3 regions of the Ureibacillus sp. FSL K6-0165 genome follow, and region 1 is predicted to be linked to each of the others. Evidence: riboswitches for the same ligand, from Rfam matches in the RefSeq annotation. Region 1 holds a riboswitch; each other region holds the start of a gene.

Evidence for each region. Region 1 has a riboswitch for lysine ahead of dapA (4-hydroxy-tetrahydrodipicolinate synthase). Riboswitches for the same ligand answer to the same signal wherever they lie in the genome.
Region 2: another riboswitch for lysine. It lies ahead of NST00_RS11315 (transporter substrate-binding domain-containing protein); the one in region 1 lies ahead of dapA (4-hydroxy-tetrahydrodipicolinate synthase).
Region 3: another riboswitch for lysine. It lies ahead of NST00_RS08790 (aspartate kinase); the one in region 1 lies ahead of dapA (4-hydroxy-tetrahydrodipicolinate synthase).

Annotation. Positions count from the first base shown of each region.
Region 1 is NZ_JBBOQS010000001.1:1,168,106-1,172,398, forward strand. Features, by position in the region: gene NST00_RS05755 (arsenic transporter) at 1-889, opposite strand, end outside; gene dapA (4-hydroxy-tetrahydrodipicolinate synthase) at 1,086-1,973, opposite strand; lysine riboswitch at 2,081-2,259, opposite strand; gene NST00_RS05765 (DHH family phosphoesterase) at 2,511-3,689, shown strand; gene NST00_RS05770 (restriction endonuclease) at 3,766-4,293, opposite strand, start outside.
Region 2 is NZ_JBBOQS010000001.1:2,266,207-2,270,499, forward strand. Features, by position in the region: gene NST00_RS11310 (amino acid ABC transporter permease) at 1-573, opposite strand, end outside; gene NST00_RS11315 (transporter substrate-binding domain-containing protein) at 705-1,568, opposite strand; lysine riboswitch at 1,672-1,849, opposite strand; gene odhB (2-oxoglutarate dehydrogenase complex dihydrolipoyllysine-residue succinyltransferase) at 1,984-3,231, opposite strand; gene NST00_RS11325 (2-oxoglutarate dehydrogenase E1 component) at 3,290-4,293, opposite strand, start outside.
Region 3 is NZ_JBBOQS010000001.1:1,759,442-1,763,734, forward strand. Features, by position in the region: gene trxA (thioredoxin) at 1-13, shown strand, start outside; gene uvrC (excinuclease ABC subunit UvrC) at 161-1,948, shown strand; lysine riboswitch at 1,986-2,170, shown strand; gene NST00_RS08790 (aspartate kinase) at 2,292-3,518, shown strand; gene NST00_RS08795 (YslB family protein) at 3,539-3,955, opposite strand; gene NST00_RS08800 (succinate dehydrogenase cytochrome b558 subunit) at 4,241-4,293, shown strand, end outside.

The DNA.
Region 1 (4,293 bases):
AAACGACTAAATACATACCGATGGAGAAAAATACAATATTCCATGGCGCTCCTTTTATTACGGCTTTTGTATTGACTGCTGAACTTTTTCGAGCCATCGCCAATAAGAATATCGCCATAATCCAACCAATAATACTAACGGGTACATGAATCCATTCAGCTGAAAAATAACCGGTTAATAAAATTGCCATTACCGGCCACGCTAATTTAAACATCTTTTCATCCCGTATGACTTCCTGTGGGTTTTTTAGCATCATTACATCATACTTTGATGGAATAGATTTCTGGAAGTATAAAAATAGAACGATAATGGTTGCTATTAATGAAAAGAAATTAGGAATAATCATTCGTAAAGAGTATTCCATAAAGCTGATTCCAAAAAAATCTGCTGCGATTACGTTTACTAAGTTACTTATTAAAAAAGGGAGGGAAGTAGTGTCAGCTATAAAACCACTAGCCATAATAAAAGGGAAAATCATTTTCTCATTAAAATTTAAATTTCGAACCATTGCAAGAACAATAGGGGTCAAAATTAATGCTGCACCATCATTTGAAAAGAAGGCTGAAACAAAAGCTCCAAGAACTGTAACGTAAATGAACATTCTAATACCGTTCCCTTTTGCTATGCGAGCCATGTGCAGTGCAGACCATTCAAATAAACCAATTTGATCCAATATTAAGGAAATGATTATAATCGCAATAAATAATAATGTCGCATTCCAAGTAATGTTTACAACTTCAAAGACGTCATTAATATCCACTACTCCAACAATCAATGCAACTATTGCGCCACAGCAGGCTGACCAACCGATATTGATATTTTTTGGTTGGCGAATTACGAGTATGAGCGTGATGATAAATATTAAAATGGCTAATAGTAAATTGAGCAAAATCATATCCTCCAACAAAGTTGAATTGTGACATATTGAAGATAAAAAAATAAGCACTTATGAATTTAGTTAAATGCCTAAAATTCACAAATGCTATTATATCACTATTCATTTTCCTATCGAATATTTTATTTACTTTTCCACCAAGTATTATTTATCAAAATAAAAACCTGCCATTTTCATGGCAGGAGAATATTTATGAAATCAATTGTAATTGTGTATTTCTTAATAAATAATCTAGCATTTTTTGTTGCTCTTCGTTTAATGGCACTAGTGGAAGACGAACACCACCAACTGTTATGCCTTTCATATTTAATGCTGCCTTAACAGGAGCAGGATTTGGTGCAATGAACATCGCTTTCATAATTGGTAACAGGTTTCGATGTTCTTTTGCAGCTTCTTGAATATTTCCAATGAAGAAATTTTTAATCATAGATTGCATTTCATTGCCGATAATATGAGAAGCAACGGAAATTACTCCTGTACCACCAATTGCTAATGTTGGTAATGTTAAGCTATCATCCCCGCTATATAGTGAGAAATGATTTGGCGTGTTTTCGATAATTTGTGCCATTGCATCTAAATTTCCACTTGCCTCTTTAATTGCAACAATATTCGGTATTTTCGCAAGACGAACTACCGTATCAACGGATAAATTGACGACACTACGGCCAGGAATGTTATAGAGTATAATTGGCAGTTTTGTATTTTGTGCAATTGCTTTAAAGTGTTCATACATTCCTTCTTGGTTTGGCTTATTGTAGTATGGAGTTACAAGCATGATGCCATCCACCTCGGCATCTTCTGCTTTTTTAGTAAGCTCAATGGAAGCTCTCGTATTATAAGAGCCCGTACCTGCAATTACAGGAACTCTACCATTTACAGTCTTCACAGTAAATTTAAACAGTTCTACTTTTTCTTCATCTGTTAAAGTAGGAGATTCTCCAGTTGTACCACATACCACTAATCCGTCTGTACCGTTTGCAATTAAATGTTGAATTAGAATTTCCGTAGCCTCAAAATCTACGTCACCATTTTTGTCAAATGGCGTTACCATTGCTGTTAATACTCTTCCGAAATTCATTCTTCTCCACATCCTTTTCAATGTTTTTTAATGGAGAAGGGCAATTTCTTTATAAACGCAAAAAGCAACAACGAAGAGCCTCGTTGTTGCAAAAAGGAAGATTTTTTGCGTAAGATAGCCCTCCATATAGTTTCCTATATGACAGTCCTACACTTATTCAATGCAGAACCAGCCCCTAGAAAAATGAGTTTCTAGAGACTTCGGCAAATCCCCCTTTCCACAATTATCATTGGACCTCATTATCCTCAAACTGTGTACTCTTGGTTTTTGCGCCTCTATCCTTACTTCAAAGCAATATTGAAATAAGTCGATGGATAATTGTATATAATTGTAGCTCCTTTTATTTGGAAAAGCAATAACAATTAAGTATTTAAATATCATTTATGATTGAATTTTATACAATATGCAGAAAAATTTTGAATTTTCAATCGAAAATTTTGTTAAATTGAAAATTTAAAAGGAATTCTAACTTCTTTGCAATAATAATGCTGTTATTTTTATAAAAAGCATCCATACTACTTTCTGAGGTGAAATAGAATGTATAAATTGCTGTCCCACAATGATTTAGATGGAGTTGGATGTGGCATTTTAGCGAAACTTGCCTTTGGACAAGATGTAAAAGTCCGATATAATTCAATTGCTTCACTTGAACGGGAAATTGAATACTTTTTAGAAAATGATTTGCCTGATACTTTTTTATTTATTACAGATTTATCACCTAGTGAAGAAAATGAAAAAAGATTAAATGCACATTTTAAACAATATAAAAATATTCAACTTATTGATCATCATAAAACAGCGTTGCATTTTAATGAATATGATTGGGGAACGGTATTAGTCGAAAATGAGGAAGGGAAGCTAGAAAGTGCAACTTCATTATTTTATCAGTTTTTAGTTGCAAACGAGTTATTAAAGCCAACAGAGGCAATTGATGAATTTGTGAAGCTCGTAAGACAATATGATACTTGGGAGTGGGAAAAAAACGATAATCATAAAGCCCATTTCTTAAATTCATTGTTTTTCTTAGTGTCCATCGATGAATTTGAAGAAACGATGATTGACAGACTAACTTCTTCTGAACACTTCGATTTTGATGAATTTGAAAAAAAGCTGTTGAATATGGAAGAAGATCGGATAGAACGATATATTCGTCGCAAAAAAAGAGAGGTAGTGCAAATAAAAAATGATGAGTATTTTGCTGGAGTTGTGTATGCGGAATCTTATCATTCAGAATTAGGAAACGAATTAAGTAAAGAACATCCTCATCTTGACTATATCGCTATATTGAATATGGGAAGTAAAAAAATTTCTTTCCGCACTATTCATGACCATGTGGATGTTTCGGAAATCGCAGCAGTGTATGGCGGAGGAGGACATCAAAAGGCAGCGGGTTGTAACTTAACAGAGGAAACATATCAAATATTTGTACAAAATACTTTTCAGCTTGATCCAATGCCTCAAGATGCGAAATATAATCGGTATAATGTAAAGGAATCTTCTTTTGGTACGATGTATGCTGATGCCGATGATAACAATTATTTTATATTACAAAAAGATGGCGTTTGGATGATTGAAAAATCAGAACAATTAATAGAAACAACTTTTGCAAGTTTTGAAGAAGCAGAAAAATATTTAAAAAGGATGTATGAAGCCTATCTAGTACGTGATGAAGTGTTTGTTGAGTATTTAATGAATCGAGTAAAAAAAGAACATTAGAAGTAGATGATTGAAATATTTTTTATGAATGCAAAATTCGCTAGCTCCTTTCAATTTAGCTAGCGAATTCTTATTATTATTTATGTTGTGATAAATATAATGCGGTTTGGAAAACGAACTTTTTATTTTCATCCTGCATCATATTTATTAATTCATCGTGATCAATTAAAAGTATATGGTTTAAGGAAGAAAACTTTTTGGCAGATGGTGTAAAAGATTGATTTGTAATAATCATTGCGCCATCTGCACTGTATGTTTTTATATTGACAGCAACTTGTTGAACCTTTCGGATGTCAACTGCATTTGCCCCTTTTATAATCTGTACTATATATTTTCTCGTACCTTTCCATAAAATAAGATCCACATTGAAAGTTTCAATGTCCTTTGTAATAAGTGCTACGTAACGATGTTTTTCAAAAAGTTTTTTTAATAGATGGATGTACTCCGTTTCTGGCAAATTATTCAATTGTATAAGTTCTTTCTGTAAAAGATCGTTGTCAGTGTGAACGGTTTTTATTAAATGCAATGTACGATTAATTAAATAAAAAATAAAACGAAAACTTGAAGTTCTAAAAGGCTTGTAGAATATCACCAAAGTAATGAA
Region 2 (4,293 bases), 1.1 Mb from region 1:
AACAGAGTTCGTTGTAAAGAATAATTCAACTACACTAATGACACTTAGTACAGAAGAGTCCTTTATATTCATAACGAGCTGGTTACCAGTCGCTGGTAAAATATTTCGAGCTACTTGAGGAAGGATAATATAGAACATTGTTTGAAAATGATTCATACCAATCGCTTCACTGGCCTCGTATTGTCCTTTATCGATTGAAACAATTCCACCTCGCACATACTCTGCCATATAAGCACCTGTATTTAAGCTGATAACAATTAAACCAGCAACAAAGCGATTTAATTGAATATCAATGGCATAGAGTCCGTAGAACACAACCATCGCTTGTACCATCATTGGAGTGCCACGGAATAGTTCAACATAGCAAGTTAGTATAAAATTAATAGTTTTTAATGCATATGTTTTAAAGGATTTTTTTTGCAATGGAATCGTGTGCATAACCCCGATGAAAAATCCGATAATCGCACCAAAAATCGTACCTAATATCGCAAGAATTAATGCAATCCATGCTCCTCGCAAAAACAAATCCCAGTTATTCTGAAAAATATTCCAAACTGTTTCTAAGAAAGACATAAAGAAATCCCCTTATTGTTTTTTTGTTCGCACTTAGAAGAATTAAAGTTAAGCACAGTAAATAACTTTACAGGGAAGGAAAATGGAAAAAGGTTGTCTTATAGAGAATCTCAAGACAACCTTTCACCACACTATTGTTGTGATGGTTGATTTTTAATAGCTTCTTCCATGATTTGATGACGTTCATCTTCCGTAATACCAGCTAAAATTTCGTTAATTTTATCTTTTAAGTCCGAACCTTTTTTCAAGCCAACAGCGATTGCTGTATCAGATTCATCAGCCTCAAATCCGTCTTCTGGAACAATGTAAGTAAATCCTTCAATTGCTGCCTCAGCAGACATCCCTTCTGGACGTTCTGAAATATAAGCATCAATTGCACCAGAAGATAATTGGATTCGCATTTGGCCAAAATCTGTAGCTGGTACTTGTTTATTAACGCCAGTCATTTGATCGATTACTTTGTAGTGAGTAGTACCTTGTTGTGCTGTTACTTTAGCCCCTTCAAAATCATGAATCGATTTTGCATTTGCATATGGACCATCTTTTTTCACAACAATTACGAAATCACTCGTATAATAGTTGTCTGTAAAATCGATTACTTCCATGCGTTCAGGAGTAGGTGACATACCCGCAATAACTGCATCAATTGCACCAGATTGTAATGATGGAATTAAACCATCCCAGTCAGTTTTTACAATTTGAAGCTCCATCCCTAATCCTTCAGCAATACGTTTTGCGATTTGAACATCGTAACCGTTTGCAAACTCTTTAGAATCTGCAATAGGAACTGCTCCATTTGAGTCATCTTTTTGAGACCAGTTAAATGGTGCATAAGCAGCTTCCATACCTACTCTTAATACACTTTTTGACTCGGATGAAGATTCTGAATCTTTTTGTGATTCTCCACCTGTTGATTCTTTGTTTCCTGAACCACATGCTGCAAGAACGAGAACCGTCATCATGGTTATGAAAAGTAGCAATAATTTCTTTTTCATCTTAATTCCCCCTGTCTCTGTTTAGCTTAGCTTCACAAATAAAAAGCGACCTAAGAAGAACTTAAGGTCGCATCAATTTGTTAGACTAATACCTCTAGTTCCACTTTGGAATAGCACACCTTACATATAAACATGTAAGACAGTGTTACAGTTATTCACTGTAACCCCAGCATAGTTATCTGAGCAAATAACTACACTTCGGCGATATTTCCTTCTTTCCCACTTCTTCACTCGCTCAAGCTCCATGAGAAACTAATAAATACCGCGCCTCTACCCTACCAAGTGAGGCTAGAATATTCAATTGTTAAGAGAAGCATAACCTAAATGGTGTTTACTTGTCAATAACAAATAGGAAAAGTTTAATAGTACCAAATATACTCCCCAAAAATAGTTGGGGAGTATATTATACATTTTCTTATGAATTTAGAAGTAAATCTTCAGGATTTTCGATTAATTCTTTAACTGTTTTTAAGAATCCAACTGAATCTTTACCATCAATGATTCGATGATCGTATGAAAGTGCCACATACATCATTGGACGAATTTCAACTTGGCCGTTTACAGCTACTGGACGGTTTACAATTGAGTGCATACCAAGGATACCTGCTTGCGTACCATTGATAATCGGTGTTGAAGCTAATGAACCAAAGATACCGCCATTTGTAATTGTAAATGTTCCGCCTTGTAAATCAGAAATTGCTAATTTCTTTTCACGTGCTTTTTGAGCAAGTTCTGCAATTTCTCTTTCAATTTCAGCGAAGTTTTTGCGATCTGCATCACGTACAACTGGAACTACTAAACCTTCTTCTGTAGATACCGCAATACCGATATCATAAATGTTAAATTTATGAATTTCATCGCCAACAATTTGTGCATTTACATAAGGGTATTTTTTCAATGCAGCAACTACTGCTTTTGTGAAGAATGACATGAATCCAAGTTTAATACCATTCTCATTCACAAATTGCTCTTGCTTACGTTTACGTAATTCCATTACATTTGTCATGTCAATTTCGTTGAATGTTGTTAACATTGCCGTATTTTGTTTAACTTCAAGAAGACGTTTTGCAATTGTTTGACGTCGACGGCTCATTCTTTCAACTGTAACGCGAGATTCATCTACAGTTACAGCAGGTGCTACAGGTTGTGCTGCTTGCACTGGTTGTGCTGGTTTAGCAGCATGAGCAGCAACATCTTGTACACGAACTCGGCCTTGTGGGTCTACTGGTGAAATTGCTGCTAAATCAATGCCTTTTTCACGAGCAAGTTTACGTGCAGCTGGTGAAGCTACTACGCGCTCATTAGATGTTTCCTCAACAACCGGTGCAGCTTGTGCTGGTTGTGCTTGAGGAGCTTGTGGTTGTTCCTCTTTAACCGCTTCTTTTGCAGGTTCTGCTTGAGGTGCTGGAGTAGGTTCAGCTCCACCTTCAACAGGCTCAACGATCGCAATTGTTTGGCCAACTAATACTGTATCGCCTTCTTCAGCTAAAATTTGAGTTAATACTCCTGCTTCTTCAGAAATAATTTCTGCATTTACTTTATCTGTTTCTAATTCAACAATGAATTCGCCTTTCTCAACGCGATCTCCAACTTTTTTCACCCATTGTGCAATTGTACCTTCCGTAATCGATTCTGCTAATTCAGGGACTTTAATTTCAGCCACTTTTTATATCCTCCTTTAATTCTCAACACTGTTAAATCTTAACGTAAATTATGCAAGATTACAAATCTGCTAAAGCGTCGTTAATTACTTTAGCTTGAGCAACTTTATGTGAGTCCATGTCACCTTCTGAAGTAGAAGACATTTCTGGACGTCCAACATAACGTACTTTTTTGCCTTCAGCTAATTCAAATAAGTATTCTAAGGCAAATTTCCAAGGACCTTGGTTTCTAGGTTCCTCTTGTACCCAAACAATTTCTTTCGCGTTAGGGTATCTCGCAATGATTTCAGAAAGTTTTTCCATCGGGAATGGATATAATTGTTCAATGCGAAGGATGTGAAGTTTTTCGAATCCTTCACCGTCTTTAATTGCTTCTGCTAAGTCAATTGTCACTTTACCAGAAGCTAAAATAATGCGTTCCACTTTTTTAGGATTTTGTCCGAGTCCTGGTTGTTCAATGACTTCCTCGAATTTTCCTTCAGATAATTGCTCTAATGTAGCTGCAGCTAATGGATGACGCAATAATGATTTTGGTGTTGCAACTACTAATGGACGCACTCCTTCAGTTCCAAGCATTTTCGCTTGTCGACGTAATAAGTGGAAGTAGTTTCCGGCATTTGAACAGTTTGCAACAATCCAGTTATTTTCAGCACATAATTGCAAGTAACGTTCAATGCGTGCTGCAGAGTGTTCTGGACCCTGTCCTTCCATACCATTTGGTAATAAAAGAACTAATCCAGATTTAAGACCCCATTTAGAACGAGCAGCTGTAATGAAGTTATCAAACATTACTTGAGCCATATTTGCGAAGTCCCCGAATTGTGCTTCCCAAATTGTTAATGCTTTCTCATTTTCCAGGTTATAACCATATTCATAACCTACGATTGCCGCTTCTGTTAATGGAGAATTGAATACACTAAAGGAAGCTTTAGCTCCTGAAATATTGTGTAATGGCGTCCATTCAGAACCGTTATTTTTATCATGTAGTACTAAATGACGTTGCGAGAAAGTACCACGTTGAGCATCTTGCCCAGTCAGACGAATTGGGTTTCCTTCACGTAAAA
Region 3 (4,293 bases), 590 kb from region 1:
CAACAATAAATAATATTCAACCGAGCACAAAGAATTTGTTTGTGCTCGATTTTTTATTTTGGATATGATTATTGATTTAAAAGAAAACTTATCGATTTTTGCTTTAAGATATTCGTATAATAGAGTTAAAGTAGGTTGATTAAATGTAAGGTGATACTCCATGAATGAAACAATTCAAAATAAATTGGCGCTGTTACCAGATTTGCCTGGATGCTACTTAATGAAAGACCGACAAGGAACGGTTATTTACGTCGGAAAGGCAAAAGTCTTAAAAAATAGAGTTCGATCCTATTTTACTGGTTCCCATGATGGTAAAACTCAACTGCTAGTTAGTGAAATAGAAGATTTTGAATATATTGTTACTTCAAGTGATTTAGAGGCTTTAATTTTGGAGCTCAATTTAATCAAACAATATGATCCAAAATATAACGTAATGTTAAAGGATGACAAGAGTTATCCTTATATTAAAATTACCAATGAAATTTATCCAAGAATTATTACGACAAGAAAAGTGAAAAAAGACAAAGCTAAATATTTTGGACCTTATCCGAATGTATCTGCCGCGAATGAAACAAAGAAGCTCCTCAACCGCATCTATCCATTAAGAAAATGCAACCGACTGCCAGATCGAGTTTGTTTGTATTATCATTTGGGGCAATGTTTAGCTCCATGTGTTAAAGATATAGATCCGAAAATTTTTGAAGAAATGACAAATGAAATCATAAAATTCTTAAATGGCGGCCATGAACAAGTAAAAAAAGAATTAGAGAAAAAAATGATGGAGGCTGCGGAAAAGCTTGAATTTGAAAGAGCAAAGGAATATCGAGATCAAATTCAATATATCGAAACGGTTATGGAAAAGCAAAAAATCGTTTCAGGAGACCAAACGAACCGGGACGTATTTGGATATGCAGTTGAAAAAGGGTGGATGTGTGTTCAAGTCTTTTTCGTTCGACAAGGAAAATTAATTGAAAGAGATGTTTCTGTATTTCCTATTTACCGTGATCCGGAAGAGGAATTTTTAACTTTTGTAGGGCGTTTCTATGATACAGAACATTTAAAGCCAAAAGAAATATTGATTCCAGAAACAATTGATAAAAGCATTTTAGAAAAATTATTAAATATAAGAGTATTGGTGCCAAAACGTGGCACAAAAAAAGAACTGGTGGATTTAGCAAAGAAAAATGCAATGCTTGCAATCGAAGAAAAATTCCAATTAATTGAACGCCAGGAAGAGAGGACAATTGGCGCTTGTCAACAATTAGGTGAGGCTCTAAATATTGAAACGCCTTATAGAATTGAAGCCTTTGATAACAGCCACATGCATGGAGCAGATCCTGTTAGCGCAATGGTCGTATTTATTAATGGAAAGCCGGCAAAAAAAGAATATCGCAAATATAAATTAAAAAATACGGCGAAACATGACGACTATGGAGCGATGCAAGAGGTGATTCGCAGGCGCTATACCCGTGTATTAAAAGAACAATTGCCACTTCCTGATCTAATTATTGTTGACGGTGGTAAAGGGCAAATTGAAGTTGCACGAGAAGTGTTGGAAGATGAGCTTGGATTATCAATTCCCATTGCAGGACTTGCAAAAGATGAGAAGCATCGAACATCTGAACTATTATACGGGGAACCACCTATGTCGATTCCACTGAAAAAAACAAGTGATGCTTTTTACTTGCTTCAGCGAATACAAGATGAAGTCCATCGCTTCGCTATTACATTTTTGCGGCAACAACATCAAACGAACGCTTTACGCTCTGTCCTTGATGAAATTGAAGGAATCGGTCCAAAACGGAAGAAACAATTACTGAGTCATTTTGGTTCAGTGAAAAAAATCAAACAAGCTTCTGTGGAAGAATTAATGGAAGCGAAAATGCCAAAAGTGGTTGCAGAAACAATCTATCAGTATTTCCATAATGACACATTGTCAAAGGAATAACTGTATGATAATGTAATTTTAAAAGTAAATAAGTTTAGATATAGATAGAGGTGCGAGATTCATGAGTACCTAACTGGAGGAGAGGAACAAGTCTGAAGAAGGTTAGGGAAAGGGGAGATTGCCGAAGCGGTAAATTTGCTTGTTCCAGTTTACTGGCTGGTTTTGCATTGAAGAAATGCAAGATTGTCAGAATCTAAATGGTTCTGGAGAGCTATCTCATAAAGTGTTTTCTGAAAATTGAGGCAGCTTTTCACCATCCTTTGTGAAGAGTTGCTTTTTTCTTTAATTATATAAGATTCGGAAACTTCATTTCATGGCTTGTGAAAATAAGGGGAGTGTAGCGATGATTAATATTGTAGTGAAGTTGGATGAATGGAATCTAGCATCACCTGAAAACATTGGAGAAATAGCAAAAAGACTCATCGAAGAGAAGAAGTTTGGACGCAATGTAGTAGCAGTCGTTCCATCCTCTCCACCTGTAAATGAGGGTTTGGAAAAAATTATTTACTCTTTATCGGATGCACCATCCGAAAGAGAGTTAGACGCAATCCATTCTACCAATAATCAAATTGCTAGCAGTTTGCTTTCCATCGCCATTCAAAAAAGAGGATTTAGAGCTGTTTCCCTTACAGGCTGGCAACTTGGAATGAAAACAACACGAAAATTAGCAGGAAATGCTCGCATACATCAAGTCGATGGTAATGTCATTATTGAACGGTTTAAAAAAGGCGAAATAATCATAGTCGCGGGCGGACAAGGTGTTGATGATGAGGGCAACATCACCCTTCTCGGAGCTGGAGGGACTGATGCAACAGCGGTAGCGATTGCAAAAAGCATTGATGCAGAACGTGTGGAAATCTATACGGATCTTGATGGGGTATATACAGGGGATCCTAATGTAGTTCAACAGGCTCGTAAATTGAAAGATATTACATATGATGAGATGTTAGAATTATCTTATTTAGGTTCGAAAATTGTTCATCCGAGAGCGGTCGAATTAGCAAAAAAATTTGATATACCAATTGTTGTTCGTTCGAGTACGAAAAATCTTCGAGGTACATTGATTAAGGGAGAGATTGAAATGGAGAGAAATTTAATTGTTCGTGGTGTCGCCTATGAATCAGATATTATCCGCTTTACTGTTGGATATGAATTACTAGAAAAATCTTCCCTTGCCAACTTGTTTAATACCCTAGCAAAGCATCATGTCAACGTAGATATTATTGTACAATCTGTGATGAGTGAAGTAAAACCGACAATATCGTTTTCAATTGTAAAAGAGGATTTAACAAATGCGGTAAAAGTGCTTGAAGAACATAAAGAGGAGTTAGGTTTTCAATTTGCTGATTTTGAAGTTGGTTTAGCGAAAGTGTCAATCGTGGGTTCGGGCATGGTTTCCAATCCAGGGGTAGCAGGCCGCATGTTCGCACGCTTATGTCAAGAAAATATCCCTGTTAAAATGGTTTCTACATCTGAAATTAAAGTATCTGTCGTTGTGCCACAAGATGATATGATTCGTGCAGCAAATGCACTGCATGATGAATTTAATCTTGCTGAGGAATGGGTATAAAAAGGGGCGAATAAAGCCCCTTAGCGTTCAATTTTTTCTTTTAAATCCATCTTTACTGTAAAAATTACTTCTAGTTGTTTTTCTTTTTTCTCTTCATAGCATTCCGTCAAAACACCTTTAAAGTTTTGGATTTGTTCGGCAATGAAGCCAGCTTCTAAGCGAAAATTTCTTTCATTAATCTTTAGCAACTCCGGTTCATTCGTCAAACTAAACACAAATCCGTCTTTCATTTCTTTTTCAAGGGTAAGATCACCCCATCCGGCATCTTTAAAAAAGGAAATGATTAAAGGAATATCGGTGCATGGAAATTTGCGAGCTAAATCTTTTCCTGCCCAATATAGAATATCTTTTTCATGCTTTCCTAAAATGGATGGCACTAAATAATCTCTTAGCAGTTCGTATCCAAATAAAGGAAACGAATCTTTCGACAATGACATATAATAAGAACCTCTTTCTAGAATTTTTCTTTTTTAACAACAGAGAATTTGAAAAAAGTTAAAATAGAGAAAAATAACATAATAGAGAAAAAATAGAAGGTTTTGTAGCGAATATTAGACAAATTTCGGAAAATAAATATGCACAACTAACCTTGACGGTAATAGTTCGTGGGGGTACAATGAACTTGTCATAATATTGTACCATTATGAATAAAACAGTCAATGCATAAAGCGTTTACAATTTGTGACGACTTATTGACTACTTATTTTAAGGGGGTATCAGTCTTGGCAAAAAATGAGTTTTACTGGCGCCGACTACATTCTTTACTTGGTGTTAT